DNA from 4 places in the Arthrobacter sp. TRD_SC_6 genome. Region 3 is predicted to be linked to each of the others. Evidence: riboswitches for the same ligand, from Rfam matches in the RefSeq annotation. Region 3 holds a riboswitch; each other region holds the start of a gene.
The links. A riboswitch is a leader RNA that binds a small molecule or an ion and turns the genes downstream of it on or off. The one in region 3 is predicted to bind S-adenosylmethionine.
Positions count from the first base shown of each region.

Region 1: it holds a riboswitch for S-adenosylmethionine, as region 3 does, so the genes downstream of both, ACWA1U_RS00805 (rhodanese-like domain-containing protein) here and ACWA1U_RS16615 (bifunctional o-acetylhomoserine/o-acetylserine sulfhydrylase) in region 3, are expected to answer to the same signal.
Region 2: it holds a riboswitch for S-adenosylmethionine, as region 3 does, so the genes downstream of both, metX (homoserine O-acetyltransferase MetX) here and ACWA1U_RS16615 (bifunctional o-acetylhomoserine/o-acetylserine sulfhydrylase) in region 3, are expected to answer to the same signal.
Region 4: it holds a riboswitch for S-adenosylmethionine, as region 3 does, so the genes downstream of both, ACWA1U_RS14555 (aminotransferase class V-fold PLP-dependent enzyme) here and ACWA1U_RS16615 (bifunctional o-acetylhomoserine/o-acetylserine sulfhydrylase) in region 3, are expected to answer to the same signal.

Region 1 covers NZ_CM143953.1:167,478-171,664, forward strand. The annotation lists gene pabB (aminodeoxychorismate synthase component I) at 1-1,436, shown strand, start outside; gene ACWA1U_RS00800 (aminodeoxychorismate lyase) at 1,539-2,405, shown strand; SAM riboswitch class IV at 2,489-2,613, shown strand; gene ACWA1U_RS00805 (rhodanese-like domain-containing protein) at 2,621-3,064, shown strand; gene ACWA1U_RS00810 (O-succinylhomoserine sulfhydrylase) at 3,057-4,187, shown strand, end outside.
Region 2 covers NZ_CM143953.1:2,055,272-2,059,458, reverse strand. The annotation lists gene ACWA1U_RS09760 (winged helix DNA-binding domain-containing protein) at 1-1,024, shown strand, start outside; gene metX (homoserine O-acetyltransferase MetX) at 1,030-2,178, opposite strand; SAM riboswitch class IV at 2,203-2,337, opposite strand; gene ACWA1U_RS09750 (cupin domain-containing protein) at 2,638-3,012, shown strand; gene ACWA1U_RS09745 (VOC family protein) at 3,168-3,809, shown strand; gene ACWA1U_RS09740 (CPBP family intramembrane glutamic endopeptidase) at 3,816-4,187, opposite strand, start outside.
Region 3 covers NZ_CM143953.1:3,490,007-3,494,193, reverse strand. The annotation lists gene ACWA1U_RS16620 (hypothetical protein) at 1-284, opposite strand, end outside; gene ACWA1U_RS16615 (bifunctional o-acetylhomoserine/o-acetylserine sulfhydrylase) at 443-1,759, opposite strand; SAM riboswitch class IV at 1,804-1,919, opposite strand; gene ACWA1U_RS16610 (hypothetical protein) at 2,022-2,519, shown strand; gene ACWA1U_RS16605 (hypothetical protein) at 2,633-2,854, shown strand; gene ACWA1U_RS16600 (DUF1990 family protein) at 2,872-3,351, shown strand; gene ACWA1U_RS16595 (DUF2243 domain-containing protein) at 3,352-3,882, opposite strand; gene ACWA1U_RS16590 (hypothetical protein) at 4,019-4,187, shown strand, end outside.
Region 4 covers NZ_CM143953.1:3,067,243-3,071,429, reverse strand. The annotation lists gene ACWA1U_RS14565 (metal ABC transporter solute-binding protein, Zn/Mn family) at 1-43, opposite strand, end outside; gene ACWA1U_RS14560 (class I SAM-dependent methyltransferase) at 104-880, opposite strand; gene ACWA1U_RS14555 (aminotransferase class V-fold PLP-dependent enzyme) at 968-2,326, opposite strand; SAM riboswitch class IV at 2,372-2,486, opposite strand; gene hisN (histidinol-phosphatase) at 2,559-3,371, opposite strand; gene ACWA1U_RS14545 (cold-shock protein) at 3,580-3,783, opposite strand; gene rsgA (ribosome small subunit-dependent GTPase A) at 3,944-4,187, opposite strand, start outside.

The DNA.
Region 1 (4,187 bases), 250 kb from region 3:
CCCGGCGCGGCCTGACCCTTGAGGTCGAGACTCTCGACGCCTACCCCGACGGCGCGGCGCTTTTCCGGGCCCTGTTCGCGGATTCGGATGCGGCGGCCTGGCTGGACAGCTCCACCGCGGAGGATCCGCAGAGCCGCAGCCGGTTCTCGGTCCTGGCCGACGACGGCGGGCGCTTCGGCCAGAAGGCCCGGCACACCGCTGGCGCAACGCTGGTCAGCAGCGGCCCCGTCACCGCACGGATCCAGGGGCCGTTCTTCCGCTGGCTCGACGGTGTGTGGGGGCGCCGGGCTGTGCGTTCACCGGAGGAGTATCCGGGCCCGTTCGCGCTCGGCTGGTTGGGCTGCCTCGGGTACGAGCTGCGGCGCGAGACGGGTGGGGGGCCGGTAGCACCCGGCTCAGTACCTGACGCCTCCCTGCTCTTCGCGGGGCGTGCCGTCGTACTGGATCGCCGGGAACAGTGCACCTACCTGCTGACGCTGCGCGACGGTTCCCGCGACCCCGACGCCGATGCCTGGCTGGAACATGCCCGCGCCGTCGTACTGGGGGGTCTTGAGGCAGCAACCCCAATTGATCCGTGTCCAGAATTGAGTTTTACCGCGCGGGACTCGCGCGGGGAGTATCTGGAGAAGGTGCGGGCCGCAAAGGCTGAGATAGCGGACGGAAATTCCTACGAAGTGTGCCTCACCACCGCGTTGACCGCCCGGGTGGATGTGCCGGTTGATCCGTTCCAGGCCTACCTCCGGCTGCGGAGCACCAATCCGGCGCCCTTCGCGCACTACTTCGCGTTCCCCGGCTTCGCCATTGCGAGCACTTCACCGGAACGGTTCCTGCGCCTCGACGCGGCCGGTGGCATGCGCGCCGAACCCATCAAGGGCACACGCCGCCGCTCGGCTGACCCCGCCGAGGACGTTGCCCTCCGCGAGGAACTGCAGGCCAGCTTCAAGGACCGGGCGGAAAACATCATGATCGTTGACCTGCTGCGCAACGACCTCTCCCACCTGGCCATCCCCGGGACCGTCATGGTCAGCCGGCTGTGCGACATCGAAACCTACGCCACCGTGCACCAGATGGTCAGCACCATCGACGCCCGTCTTCGCCCCGGTTCCTCCCGCGCGGAAGCGGTCGCAGCCGCGTTCCCCGCGGGCTCCATGACGGGAGCACCGAAGATCAGCACCATGGCCATCCTCGACCGGCTGGAGGGCGAACCCCGCGGCGTCTATTCGGGGGCCGCCGGATACTTTTCGCTGGACGGAGCGGCGGATCTCGCCGTCGTTATCCGCACCCTGGTGATGGAGGACGACGACGGCGGCACCCGCCTGACGCTGGGCGTCGGCGGCGCCATCACCACAGACTCAGACCCCGCCGACGAGTGGGAAGAAGTCCGGACCAAGGCGTTCGGGGTGCTTTCCGCGCTGGGTGCCGAGTTCCCGCACTAAGGCTGGAACACGCAATCGAGCGGGTGCTAACTACGCTTCCGGGCCCGTGAAAGCGTTATTTCTGCCCACTCGATGGCGGCCCGCGAGGATAGGCTTCTCCCCATGACTGTTCTGGTGTTCCTCGACCCCGCGGTGCCGGGCGGCCGCATCGCCGACGCTTCCCTGCCACAGCTGAAGGTGACCGATCCGGGCATCACCCGCGGCGACGGCATCTTCGAGACCATGCTCGCTGTCGACGGTGCACCGCGGAAACTGCAGGCGCACCTCGCCCGACTGGCAGGGTCAGCGGACGCGCTGGAACTCAACATCCCGCCGTCGGACGCTTGGGAGCGCGCAATCGCCACCGCGCTGGGCGAAATCGACGACGACGGCGAACTTACGGTCAAGCTCGTCGCGGTCCGCGGAGCTGAGCGCGCCGCAGGCACCGGCACTGCCACCGCGTGGGTGCTGGTCTCCCCTGTCCCAGCGGGCCTCCGCGGGCAACGGTTGTCAGTGCTCCTGCTTGACCGCGGCTACGACAGCACCGTCGCCCAACGCGCGCCGTGGCTGCTCATGGGTGCCAAGACGCTCTCCTACGCCGTCAACATGGCAGCCATCCGGTACGCCCGCTCGCAGGGTGCTGACGACGTCATCTTCACCTCCTCCGACGGCAAAGTGCTGGAAGGGCCCACGTCGACAGTCCTGATCGCGCGCGTGATCGACGGCGTGAAGCACCTCATCACCCCGCAGCTTGAGACGGGCATCCTCGCCGGTACGTCGCAGGGGGCACTGTTCAATGCCGCGCGCGACGCCGGGTGGGAGCTCGGTTACGGGCCCCTGGTCCCCGATGACCTGTTCAACTCCGACGGCGTCTGGCTGATCTCCAGCGTCAGGCTGTTGGCGGAGGTCGGCTCGATCGACGGCAAGCCGGTGTCCGTTTCCGCAGAACTCACTGCCGAACTTTCCGCGCTGGTGGAGTCCGTCTCCTAAGCCTCCGCGCGGCCGCGGGCGTTACCGCTTATTACGACGGCGCGTGGCAGAGTCCCGTGAGCCGGTGCTAGGTTCACAGGTGGAGTAATGAGCGCCAGCGCCAAGCCCTGACTTGCTGGCCGGCAACCCTCTTTCCACGGCGGGGTGCCTCAGGTGACTACTCGGCACAGGATCATGTCCGTTGATCAGCAGCGTGCACGCGTGAAGGAGACACAGTGTCACAACAGTCATCACATTCGCCTCAACCCGCCAACGGGTATGCAGGCGACATAACGCCCCGCCAGGCCGTGGAGCGCGTCAGCAAGGGCGCCGTCCTGGTCGATGTCCGGACCACTGACGAGTGGCGTACCGTCGGCGTCCCCGACCTCGCCGACGCAGGTACCGCTCCCCTCTTCCTCGAATGGAACCGGTCCGACGGCACGCGCAATGAGGCCTTCGTGAACCAGTTGGACGGGTTGAAGGGGCGCGAATTGCTGTTCCTCTGCCGGTCCGGCGTGCGTTCCGTAGCAGCAGCCCAGAGCGCGACGGCGGAGGGTCACACGGTGTACAACGTGCTTCATGGTTTCGAAGCCGACGGCGGCTGGCGCTCCAGCGGTCTGGCCACCACGGTGCATGGCGGGACCGACGGAACCACAACTGAAGGCAGCACAAATGACTGAGCCCACGCCGGCTGAGTCCACGCCAACGGCGTTTTCCCTGGCAAAACCCACCGAACCCCTCCCCGGCAACGGCGGGTATCCGAAAGTCCGCCGCCCGGACGAGGACGTCGCCGCCTGGTCGCTTGACACCCTCGCCGTGCGTGGGGGTTTGGCGCGGTCGAACTTCGAGGAGACTTCGGAGGCACTGTTCCTCAACTCGGGATTTGTGTACTCCTCTGCCGCCGCCGCGGAAGCTGCCTTCACCGGCGAAGTGGACCGGTTTGTCTACTCCCGGTACGGCAACCCGACCGTCGCCATGTTCCAGGAACGCCTTCGCCTGCTCGAGGGAGCTGAAGCATGCTTCGCCACGGCGAGCGGGATGTCCGCGGTTTTCACGGCGCTCGGTGCGCTGCTTGCGTCCGGTGACCGTGTGGTCGCGTCGCGAAGCCTGTTCGGCTCATGTTTTGTGATCCTCAACGAGGTCCTTCCGCGCTGGGGCGTCGAGACCGTCTTCGTGGACGGCTGGGACCTGAATCAGTGGGAGGAAGCGCTCAGCGTTCCCACCACAGCGGTGTTCTTCGAATCGCCCTCGAACCCCATGCAGGAGATCGTCGATATCCGGGCAGTCGTGGAGCTCGGCCACGCCGCAGGTGCGCAGGTCGTCGTGGACAACGTCTTCGCCACCCCGTTACTGCAGCGGTGTACAGAACTGGGTGCCGACGTCGTCGTCTACTCCGGTACCAAGCACATGGACGGCCAGGGCCGCGTGCTGGGCGGGGCCGTGCTGGGGCGGAAGGAATTCATTGACGGGCCGGTCAAGACGTTGATGCGGCACACCGGGCCATCGCTCTCCTCGTTCAACGCTTGGACGCTGTTGAAGGGGCTCGAAACGCTGTCCCTGCGGGTGAACCACTCCTCAAATTCGGCGCTCACGCTCGCGCGCTGGCTCGAGGGGCAACCCGCCGTGAACTGGGTGCGGTATCCGCTGCTGGAATCACACCCGCAGTTCGATCTGGCCGCGTCGCAAATGACCGCCGGCGGAACCGTCCTGACCTTCGAACTGGACGCACCGGCCGAACGCGCGAAGGAAACCGCGTTCAAGCTGCTGGATGCCCTCGACATCATCGACATCTCCAACAATCTG
Region 2 (4,187 bases), 1.4 Mb from region 3:
GTCACTCGCGCAGCGCTGCAACGGTACGACGGCCACATCCGTCGATCAGGAATACTCGGCCGGGTCACTCCTGCGGACCCATGTCCTGAGGCCAACCTGGCACTTTGTGCATAGATCGGATGCAGACTGGCTGCTCCGCCTTACCGAATCACGAGTCAGGAGGTCCATGCAGCCTCTCCTAAAACGGCTCGGACATGACGCACGCACCATGGCGGAGGGAACGGCGGTACTCGAGGCAGCGGTGTCGGACGGAGCCCACCGCACCCGCGACGAACTGGCTGCAGCGCTGGATGCTTCCGGACTTCCATCCACCGGCCCCGCCCTGGCGTCCTTCCTGATGACTGCCGAACTCGACAGGGTCCTCATCAGTGGAATCCCCGTCTTCGCCGCGAACGGGACAAACCCGAACGGGACAATAAAACACACCTACGCGGCGTTCGGTTCGCGAGCCGGCTCGATCCCACCGGGCGGACCAACCACAGGGCACGACGGCGGCACGTTCGACAGAACCGCAGCGTTGCGCGAGCTGGTGATCCGCTATTTCAGTTCCCGATCTCCCGCAACCGTGAAGGATTGCGCCCTCTGGTCGGGACTGACCCTGACGGACGTGCGCGTTGGTTTGAAAGAGGCCGGAGACCAGTTCGCCACAGAGGAAATCGGTGGCACCACTTTCGTCTGTTCGGCGCAGCAGCCGGTTGCAGCGGCCCCTGGGCTCCCCCGGGTGGACCTGATCCAGTGCTACGACGAGTTCGTGATGGGCTATACCCCCACCCGCTTCTTCGGCACGGCTCCACTCGGGACCAATCCGGCGCATCTGGCCGGGCATGTTGTCCTGCTCAACGGTCAAGTGGCGGGCGGCTGGAAACACACGCTCAGTGCGCGCAAGGCCGGACGGCACGTAATGGTGCAGGTAACAATGCATAGGCAATTCGATCCTGACGAGGCCGCAGCGCTCGAAAGCGCAGTCCACAGGTATTCCGCTTTCCTGGAACGGCCCGTCGACCTGCGCCTGCAACGCCTCTAGGAAAGCTAGGCGGCGTCGTCGTCGTCGTCGTCGTCGTCGTCGTAAAACGCTGCACGAAGCGCCGGCTCAAGCTGCGCGATCTCCGTGAGGAAGGCGTCGTGGCCGATCGGTGACGTGATCGTGTGCACCGGCACATCGCCCGGAAGAGCGGCCGCCAGGTCATGCGACTGTGAGGGCCAGTACAACCTGTCCGAGTCCACCGCAGCGATGAAGAACCGCGCGCTGGATGCCGACAGAGCGCTGGTCAGGCTCCCACGGTCCCGGGCGACGTCGTGGCTCATCAGTGCCTCGGTGAGCGTGACGTAGCTGTTCGCATCAAACCGGCCGACCAGCTTGTCAGCCTGGTGGTCCAGGTAGCTTTCCACCTGGTACCTGCCCCGATCTGCGGAGAGGTGGGACCCGAACGGCGCCTCGGCCCCCTGCGCTGCACGGCCGAACCTGTGCGCAAACTCGGCTTCGGAGCGATAGGTGATGTGGGCTATGCGCCGTGCAATACCGAGCCCGTCCTCCGGGCTGGCGCTGCCGTAATAGTCCCCACCGTTGTACCGGGGATCAAGACGGATGGCCTGCACCTGCGCCTGGGCAAAAGCAATCTGTTCAGCCGAACTCGCAGCAGCACACGCTATGACCGCACAACGCGCCACCTGCTCCGGATACATCACCGCCCACTCGAGTGCACGCGCCCCGCCCATCGACCCGCCGATCACCGAATGCCATGTCGCCACACCGAGCCGGTCCGCCAACAATGCCTCTGCCCGCACCGAGTCCCGAATGGTAATGAACGGAAAGCGGGATCCCCACGGGTTTCCCTCCGGGTCGAGCGAAGCAGGCCCGGTTGAGCCATAGCAGCCGCCGAGCATGTTGATGGAGACGACGAAGAACCGATCAGTGTCGATGGTGCGGCCGGGACCGACGAATCCGTCCCACCAGCCGTCCTCCTCGGAGGTTCCCCGAGCCACGTGCGTACTCCCCGTGAGTGCGTGCTGTACCAGTACCGCGTTGGAAGCCTCCGCGTTGAGCGTCCCCCAGGTCTCGTACGCGAGGACGACGTCGGGCAGATGTCCGCCGGTCTCCAGCGTCAGTGGGCCGATGGACAGCTGGTGTACGACGCTGTCCACAGGCTCCGCCTCAGGGTGCGGTTCCGTTGTGGTGATGCCTGTCAAACCTGCCGCCTTTGTGGATCGCGCTTGCGCCTGCACACCGCGCGCAGGGCCTGGTCGTCACCCGGGGCACCCCACCGCGGAAGGAGGGTTGCCGGACAGCAAGCCGGGGCTGATGGCGGGCAAGAGCCCGCCACACTGTCACTCGTGACCTGTTACTAGAAGACCCGACAGGGGCGGAAAAGGGCAACTATTGTGACTCGCGGTGAAATGACCTTGGGGGTTCCTTGGGTGCTGGTGCTTTCGCGATGCTTCCTGTGGCGGCGGCCAAAATCACCGTCTGCACCTATTGACAGTGCCTCAGATTGAGAGCAACCTGAGAATCTCGATCGCAGGTTCGGTTCAGCCCATTACGGCACGTCGTCGCGATGCCCTGCCAGACTTGCATTCCCGGAGCACCAATCGCGCTTCCGGAGGAACAGTTAAACCACTCCTTGTTGAGGAGAACTGAAAATGCCTGCAGTAACTGTCACAACCCTTGAATCAAAATCTTTTGATGACCCGGATGAAAAACGCCGTCCCCCAAAGACAGAAGTCGATGTCGTCAATATTGGTGGCACCACGCTCGGCAGGTTCACCTTCGAGCCCGGTTGGCGCTGGTCCGAGACGGTCAAGACCGTGGTCCACACCGACAGCTGCCAGAACAACCATCTGGGCTTCTGCATCGCGGGAACACTTACGGTCCAGTTGGAAGACGGGACCCGCAACACAATCAATGCCGGTGACGCCTACGCCATTCCTCCGGGCCACGATGCTTGGGTTGAAAATGACGAGACGTTTGTGGGGTACGAAATCATGAGTGCGGCAACGTACGCCAAGTCCGACTAGGTGAACGAGTCTTAATCCTCCACTGCAGGAGTCCGGAAATCGGCGGTCCCAGAACAACCATCTGGGCTCCTGCACCGTCGGAACACTCACGATCCTACCTGTGACTTAGGTAACCCTAAGTCGAGGCGTCCATCACAAAGTGCCAAGATGGGGCCATGCGTCTGGATCATGTGTCATATGCCTGCGAACCCGACGGTCTGACTGCCACCGCAGAGCGGATCTCCACAGCCCTTGGCGTTGACTATGTCAGGGGCGGGGTTCATCCGCGGTTCGGTACGCGGAACGTGATCATCCCTCTCGTCAACGGCCAGTACCTAGAGGTGGTTGAGGTACTCAACCACCCGGCATCGGACAAGGCCCCCTTCGGGCAGGCAGTCCGCGCACGGTCGGAAGCTGGCGGCGGCTGGATGGGCTGGTGCGTTGCGGTTGATGATCTTTCACCCTTTGAAGAGCGGCTCGGACGCGGGGCTGTCCCCGGGAACCGCAAGTTTCCGGACGGACAGGAACTCACCTGGCAGCAGATCGGCATCAAGGGCCTGATCGCAGATCCCCAGGTTCCTTACATGATCCGCTGGGATGACGGCACCGAAGCTATCCACCCCTCACAGGCCCGCGAAGCATCCGTGCGGCTGAGCGCCCTGACAATCGCAGGTTCCGCAGACCGCGTCACCGAATGGCTTGGCACGCCGGCCGCCTACCCGCTCGACAACGTAGACGTGGAGTGGATTGCACCAAACGGCACGCCAGGCATTATGTCGGTGACGTTCGAAACCAGCGATGGATTCGTCCGGATCTGAAGCCGGTCAGCTTCCCAGTCCAATAGCCGGACCAAACAGCGCAAAGCCAACGAAGCCCGCAATGTCCAGAAGGGCGTGAGCCACCACCAGTGGCATTACTCGCCTGGTGCGTGTGTAGGCGTACCCGAAAATGAGTCCCATGACCACGTTGCCGATGAACGGGCCTATCCCCTGATACAGGTGATAGCTTCCGCGCAGCAACGCTGAGGTGATGATGATCGCCGGAGTAGACCAGCGAAGTTCCTTCAAGCGAACAAACAGGTACCCCACCACTATCACCTCTTCGACCACAGCGTGACGCACCGCTGAGAGAATCAGCACCGGTACCGTCCACCAGTAGGTGTCGAGAGCCGAGGGAACAATGGCGGTGGTCAGGCC
Region 3 (4,187 bases):
TGTGGAGCAGCAGGTACGACGGCGGTGTCAGCCAAGTGCCGACGTCGTACGTGGGCGTGACGTGGCTCGGGACGGACCGGACGTTCGCGGCCCGCCAACCACACCGCGGTCACGATCAGCGTGAGCAACCCCGCCGGGGCGAAGAACCAGCCAGCCGAGTAGGCGAGGAACGGTTCGGTTACCAACAACCACGCCCCTCCAACCCAGGCCAGTGCAGCCGCGTAGGCCCCAACTACGAGCGCGCCGCCGCGTGCGGCACCCCTCGGAACAATCATTGCGGACATCGACACACCACCCGTCACTAAAGCGTTCCTCAATAACAGCACCGAAAAGGAGACGCGGCTAGGGGCGGGTCTCAGCCCGTCTCAAACGGGGTGAACGGGTTCTGAAACGGAGGTGGCCCCCGCGACGTTCATCGCGGAGGCCACTTCTATGTTGAGGCTTATGCCGCCTTCGCGGCGCGGAAGCCGTTCTCCAGGTCGGCCAGGATGTCGTCGATGTGCTCGAGCCCCACCGAGAGGCGGACCAGCCCGGGAGCCACACCCGCGATGGCCTGCTGCTCCGGCGAGAGCTGGCTGTGAGTGGTCGACGCCGGGTGGATGACCAGGGAGCGCACGTCGCCAATGTTGGCCACATGCGAGTGGAGCTCAAGGGCATCGACAAACTGCTTGCCGGCCTCGGCGCCACCGGCAAGGGTGAAGGCGACAATCGCGCCAGTTCCCTTGGGTCCGTACTTGCGGCCGCGTTCGTACCACGGGCTCGACGGCAGGCCCGCGTAGGCGACGGATTCGACGTCGTCCCTTGCCTCGAGCCATTGCGCCACTTCCAACGCGTTGGCCACGTGGCGTTCCACGCGCAAACTCAGCGTTTCCAGACCCTGGGCGATCAGGAAGGCGTTGAAGGGGGAGACCGCCGAGCCAAGGTCGCGCAGCAGCTGGACGCGTGCCTTGAGGATGTAGGACAGGTTGGCGCCAAGTGCGCCGCCCTCACCCAGGTCTCGGCCGTAGACGAGTCCGTTGTAAGTGGGGTCCGGCGTATTGAAGCCGGGGTAGCGCTCCGGGTCCTTCGTGAAGTCAAACTTGCCTGAGTCCACGATGACTCCCGCGATCGCCGTGCCATGCCCGCCGAGGTATTTGGTGGCCGAATGAACGACGACGTCGGCACCCCACTCGAGCGGGCGGATCAGGTACGGCGTGGAGAGGGTGTTGTCCACGATGAGCGGCACGCCGGCGTCGTGAGCTGTCTGTGAGACGCCCTCGATGTCGAGGACATCCTGGCGGGGGTTCGACACGACTTCGGCGAAGAAGAGCTTGGTGTTTGGCTGCACGGCATCGCGCCACTGGTCCAGATTGTCAGGATCCTCAACGAACGTGACGGTGATTCCGAACTTCTTCAGCGTGTGAGCGAGGAGGTTGTAGGTGCCGCCGTACAGGCTGGGGCTGGCGACCACGTGGTCGCCGGCTTCCGCAATGTTCAGGATGGCGAACGTTTCGGCGGCTTGCCCGGAGCTGAGCAGGAGGGCTGCCAAACCGCCTTCCAGGCTTGCGATCCGCTGCTCGACGGCGTCCTGGGTGGGATTGCCGATGCGCGTGTAGATCGGCGCCAGCTCCGCCAGGGCGAACCGGTTCGCCGCGCTTTCGGCGCTCGGGAAGACGAAGGATGTGGTCTGGTAGATGGGAAGGGCTCGGGCGCCGGTGGCGGCGTCGGGCTCCTGGCCTGCGTGGATCTGGCGTGTTTCGAAGGACCAACCGTTGGACATGTCATGCTCCTCAGCTAGGGGCCCGGCATGCTGGTAAGCACCACGGGCCGCGCTTGCGGTCCGGCGTTTTGCCGGACAGCCAGGTCTTCACCCGGGGCACCCCGCCGCGGTGGAGGGTTGCCGGCCAGCGAGCCGGGGCTTTTCGCTGGCGCTCATGACCTGCGCCCAGTGTAGGAGGCCGTGCTTCCGTGCACGGCTAAATGACGAAACATGGCTTAGCCGCTGGGTCGACGAACCTGTGAAGCATCGCTAGCGTTGCGGCATGGCATTCCTTGTCTCAGCGCCGGCAAATCTCGTGATCGCTTCACTCGAAGGGATATCTGTGCGCTTCGCCGGTATCGAGTTCACTCCTGTCATCTCAGGCTCCCAAGCATCCGGACATCGACTGGGTGGTATCAAGATCTCGCTGAGCGCTGCTCGGGGTGAAGAAACCGCGAGGCGCGACATCGAATGGGAACTGGGCATGAACTCCTGGTATGAGCTTCGCCAGCGTGACGGAGACGAATCTGCGGGCCATCCTCCCCGGATGCCCGCTGTACCTCTTTTTGAGCGGATTAAGGCCGAGGTCACGGATGATGTGGGCTCTGAATACACGTGGGTCGGGGGTCAGACTGCGGGCGGTGGTACGGAGTGGGACGCCATTTGGACCTACCAGCCCGAACCGGTCAGGGAAGCACATGAGATCTACCTCCATTTCAAAACCGACGGATTAACCACGGGGACCCAGTGCCGGATCGCGCTCAGGCCGGACGAGTCGTGAAGAGCTCGCGTCTGGCTCGGGTTCGTGTAGCTGGAGCCGTTGCAGGGGTCTCGATTGCAGTCGCTGCCTGTAGTCCGGCGACGCTCACCAACGCACAAGGTGACCTCTGCAACTTGAACGCCTCGTGGACTTACGCGGGCATGCCGGATGACACCACCAAGCTCCAGAGGAACATCGACAAGTCACTCAAGCCCGATGCCGAGGGGCCGATCGAAGACAGTGCCCGTGCGTTTTTGAACGTTTTGGAGTCCGACGATCTTGAGGAGATCAAGTCTGCAAGCGAGAACCTCCTCGAAACCTGCGGGGGCGAGGGTTGGGAACCACCAGAAGGATGAGCAGGAGTCGATTCTCAATGACGCACCCAAGCCTCCCCATTTGGCCACATCGCGGGCCCGGTTTCCGTAGGTCAGAAACGACGGCGGTCATCGGCCGTGGCGACGACGATTGGGCCCGCGCGTCGAACGCCGTGCTCCGGTGGGAAGTGAAAACCCGGAGTGGGTTCCTGGTGGATCCAGTTGGCGCCGTCAAAGAAGGCCAGCGCCTGAAGGTCAGAGCACGAGTGCTCGGGTTCACCGTCGTCGAGCCCGTTGAAGTTGTGGACGTCGTTGGTGAGCCGGCGCGAAGCGGTTTCTCCTACCGCACCCTGCCGGGGCACCCCGTCAACGGCGAGGAAGCGTTCATCGTCCACCGCCACGGTGACGAAGTGCGGCTGACCGTACGGTCGCTAACCCGACCAGCGCAGCAACAGCCATGGCGTTCGCTGTTTCCGGTCCTCCTCGTTGCACAGCGAATTGTCCGCTGGCGGTACTTGCGTGCCCTGCGCCAGAAATAGTCAGGAATCGCTCGGTGAGGGGCTGTTCGCGTTGATGGGATGCTGCTCGAGGGCATGATGCCCGCTTCTGTGGATCAAAAATCCTACGAAGACAAAAATCCCCCCGAGCGCGAGGAAGCCGATATCCCAGGCAAGCGGTCCGCCGAGATCATCGCGTACGTGATGGATGCTGAGGATGTGGTGATTGACAATGCCCTCAACGAGGTTGAAGATCCCCCAGCCGGCCAGCACTAACCCGAAGTGGAATCGCCAGTTAGGCGCCAGCCGCTCCTGCCGCCACGCGACGATGGTGGTGATCGATGCTGCAACAACCAGAAGCCAGGCCCCGAGGTGAAAAAAACCGTCGGCCAGGGTGTTGACCTCGAGGCCGGCCACAGTAGTGACCGGGTAGTCGGCAACGTGGCTGACCATGTGGTGCCACTGAAAAATCTGGTGCAGGACGATTCCATCGACAAAGCCCCCGAAACCCAAACCGAAAAGCAGCCCCGACGCTATTGAGGGCGGTCGAGGATCCGTTTGCGTCGTTGGCATGTTTCGAGACTAGCTGTGGCGTGCTGTTGACGGCTATCGGGATGGTGTGGTCGCTGAAGAAGAGGAGGCGAGCCAGACCCGGTCCTAGCTTCTGGAGATGACATTGTGGAGTCATGCTGTCGTACAGATACTTCCAATGCTGATCGTACGCATCACGGCCGAGCAAGCCCTCCGGAAGGGCAGGATCAGTGCCCTGCACCAGCACGATCCCAGCGGACGGGCATGGCACCTTCACCGAACCATCGAACTGGAACGGATCCTCGTCGAGAGCGGGCTGGACGATGTCGTCATCGACTCATCGAGTG
Region 4 (4,187 bases), 420 kb from region 3:
CAAGACCCACTATGAGGGTTGCCGTAAACCAATTTTTAGGCATGCCTAAATATAACGCGGAAATTCACTCCCCGACGACGGCGGTGCGTGCAGTCCATCAGGGTCAGGTGTTGTGAGGGCGTTCCAGGCGCCCGGCCCGCCAGCAGTAGGTCAGGTAGGGCAGTTCCAGTGTTGCGTCGGGTGGATGCCCGAGGTGCTCGTGCAGGTACCAGGAGAGATTGTGCTCAACTTTCGCGCGGGTTGGATCCGATGCGCGCTGGTAGTAACTGCGCGAACGGGCAAGTTCGACGACGTCGGCCGCGGACAGGCTCTGCGTCCAGGCAAGAACGGTCCCGACAGGCTCGGCGAACACCATGCCCAGGCGCGGCCGGTACGTCGGGCGGAACACGTCCCCGGCATGCATGATCCGTGAGAGCCGGTGAACCCACGGTACCGAAACATCAAGTTGATTCCACACCAACCCGAGGACTCCGCCGGGTACGAGCACCCGGGCAGCCTCCCTGCCAGCTTCCGCAGGATCACACCAGTGCCATGCCTGCGCAATGGTGAGGGCATCAGCGCTCCCGCTTGGCAGGCCGGTGCTTTCCGCAGTACCGACAACCGTCCGCACATCGGGAAGATGCGAGGACAGTACGGAGAGCATGTCCTCGGAAGGATCGACCGCAGTCACCTTTGCACAGCGCTCGAGTATCAGACGAGTAAACTTGCCGGTCCCCGCGCCGACATCCACGACGTGCTCTGCGGGGTCTGGTAGCAGCCAGTCAACGCAGGCATCCGGGTAGCTCGGCCGCACACGCTCATAGCGCTCGCCGTCCTGGAGGTAACCCTGCGCAAGCTCACGACGGCGCTGCTCACCGAGGCGCGGGCCTCCAACTACCATGGTGCTGCTCCTGGCATGGACTGAGAATGGGGGACAGGTTGGGGAACCCGACAATTAAAGCACCCATCCGCATCCTTGAGCGGACCTTCAGTCTGTGGTGCAGGGAGCGGCACCCGCGGTGCCGGGCGTGTGCGGAGCCCACTCCGGGAAACTGCGGGTCTCTACCGCGGGTACCCATCGGCCAGCATCCACTACGTAATCGGCGCCAAGCCCGTTCTCCACCAGCGCCCGCAGCCCATGCAGGAGGCGGTCGACGTCGTCGTGCCGGGATCCGACGCCGAAGCTTGCGCGGAGCGATCCGGATGGCAGGCCAAGCCGCTTCAGGAGTGGATGGGCGCAGAATTTTCCGTCGCGCAACCCGATGCCGTGTTCAGCCGAGAGATAGGCGGCCACCAGGCCGGCGTCGTATCCGTTCACCGAAAAATTCACGACGCCGATGGCGTCAGCGCTGTCGGTGAAAATACGATGCACTGTGACGTCCTCAAAGCCGTCGAGCCCCTCGACGAGGGCCGCCCTCAATTCGGCTTCATGGTTCTGCCACCCGGATTCATCCAGTGTCGCAAGCACCTGCGCGGCGTTGGCCAGTGCAGCGGCGCCTACCACATTCGGAGATCCACCTTCGTGGCGGGCCGGTCCGGTGGTCCAGGAAACGGAGTCCACCCGCACCGACTTAACAGCACCGCCGCCGGCAAGGTGCGGCGCCCCGGCGTCGAGCCAGTCAGACCTGCCGACCAGTACGCCCGAGCCGTAAGGGGCGTACAGCTTGTGGCCGGAGAAGGCCACGTAGTCGATGGCATCCCGGGTTATATTGAGGCGGCGGTGGGGTGCGAGCTGGGCGGCATCGACCACGATTCGAGCTCCGTGAGCATGTGCGGCTTCAGCAAAGGCGGCGATGGGCAGTATTTCCCCGGTCACGTTCGAGGCACCCGTGATCGCCAGCAGGCTGATTCCCCCTTCGGCCAGCTCCCGCTTCACGAGATCCAAAGTCTGCGCCACTGTGTCGGCCGCAACCACGCTTCGGTGCGGAAGCTGCAGCCAGGGCAGCAGGTTGGCGTGGTGTTCCAGGTCGAGGTAAAGCACTTCCCCGTCCACTGGAAGGCAACCCGCCAGCAGATTCAGCGAGTCGGTGGTGTTCCGCGTGAAGATGACTGCGTCATCATCACGCCCGCCAACGAAGTCCCGGACGATCTTCCGGGCGTTCTCATACAGGGACGTCGAAATCTGGGAGGCGTACCCGGCGCCGCGGTGAACACTCGCATAGTACGGGAGCACGCTCTGGACGTAGTCGTTCACCTGCGTCAGGGCGGGAGTGGAGGCCGCGTAGTCGAGGTTGACGTAGCGGGCTGTGCTGCCGTCAATCAAGGGAGCCTGAAGTTCCCCGCCGAGGACCGGAACCAGCGGACCGGCAGAAAGAGCGGTGGCCAGGTCAAGTATTGCGTTAGTCATGGATGTAAAACCCCACAGTGGTCTCATGGAACCTGCCATGAGGAGGTTCCGCGCTTGCCGAACCACTTTCTGGTTCGGCCTGGTCGTCACCCGGGGCACCCCACCGCAGAAGGAGGGTTGCCGGCCAGCGAACCGGGGTTTCGCGCTGGCACTCGTGACCAATGGCTCCAGCATAAAGGGAGCCCAGTGACTCAATGCTGTTTGTTACGGGTTCCTGTCGCCCGCTCAGTCTTCACAGGAGGTCATCCAGCGCCGGGTTGAGCCGTTTGAGAACTTCGTTATGGAGCGTGCCGTTGGTGGCCAGGGCGTTGCCGCCGAACGGTCCGTCCGCACCCTCCAACGAGGTGAAGCGCCCGCCGGCTTCCGTAACAATCGGAACCAAAGCGGCCATGTCGTAGAGGTTGAGCTCAGGCTCGCAAGCGATGTCGACGGCGCCTTCCGCGACCAGGCAGTAGGACCAGAAGTCGCCGTAAGCGCGGGTGCGCCACACCGACTCCGACAGTGACATGAAGTCGTCCAGGTTTCCGCGTTCCTTCCACCCGGACAGGCTGGAGAAAGACAGCGATGCATCCGCCAAACGCGAAACGTTCGATACCCGCAACCGCGTCGCTGCGGCGAGGGATTTTCCTGTGAAGGCGCCGGTACCGGTGGCAGCCCACCAGCGCTTGCCCAATGCCGGCGCGCTGACTACCCCGACGACTGGCCTGCCCTCATCCACCAGGGCAATCAGGGTAGCCCACACCGGAACGCCTCGAACAAAGTTTTTAGTGCCATCGATGGGATCGATAATCCACCGGCGCGAGCCGGCGCCGCTGCTTCCGAATTCCTCGCCCAGCACCGCGTCACGTGGGCGCGCCCGGGAAAGCTGGCCGCGGATTGCTTCCTCCGCCGATTTGTCTGCGTCAGTCACAGGAGTGAAGTCCGGTTTGGTCTCGACCGCCAGGTCCAGCGCCTTGAACCGGGACATGGTCTGATCATCCACGGAGTCCGCCATCACGTGGGCGAGGCGCAGGTCATCGTTGTAGCTCTGGAGGTTCATACCCATCAACCTATCGCGTCAGTGTTCCTGGAACGCGCAGGTTCGGGCGTTCCTCCGCGCGCCTTGGCTCACTGGGTGAAGCGGGGATTTACCACCAAGCCACAGAGGGTTGAACGACCGGGGGGTCAAACGACAGAAGAGCACCGGCCGTGAGGCCGGTGCTCTTCTGGTGAAACTAAGCTTTAGAGAACGGTGTCCCTAGAGAACGACTCTATTAAAGAACGGAGATGTTCTCAGCCTGGGGACCCTTAGGGCCCTGGGTGGTCTCGAAGCTGACCTTCTGGTTCTCCTCGAGTGAGCGGAAGCCGCCCGAGTTGATCGCGGAGAAGTGAGCGAAAACGTCAGCGCCGCCGTCGTCAGGAGCGATGAATCCAAAGCCCTTTTCAGCGTTAAACCACTTGACTGTACCTGTTGCCATTTTTGTTATTCCTTGAGTGTGAGGATCCCCCCGTACTTCGGGGTTCCTGTCGCGGTGTCCGTTCGCCTGTCAAGAAAGCTTTCGAACTCCGGAGAGAAATCAAGGCTTAAAAATTAGTGCGCAACACAACAACTGAAAACAGTCTAACAGCACTTCGCGGTTAGTGGGTTCCAAGTTCCTTTGATTGTGCAATTGGCTCGGAACCGGCTCCCAGAAGCCGCCGCAATGAGGCCAGCCGAACAGAACCAGACTCTCCTGCATCCCCTGAAGCCACCCACGGGTCCAGTCCGCAATTCACCGCAGTGTCATCATGCCGGCATCCCCGCTCGCAGTCCGCGGTCCCGGGTTCCAGGTCCGGGAACGCAGAGAGGATGCGGTCCGGGACCACGTGAGCCAGGCCGAAG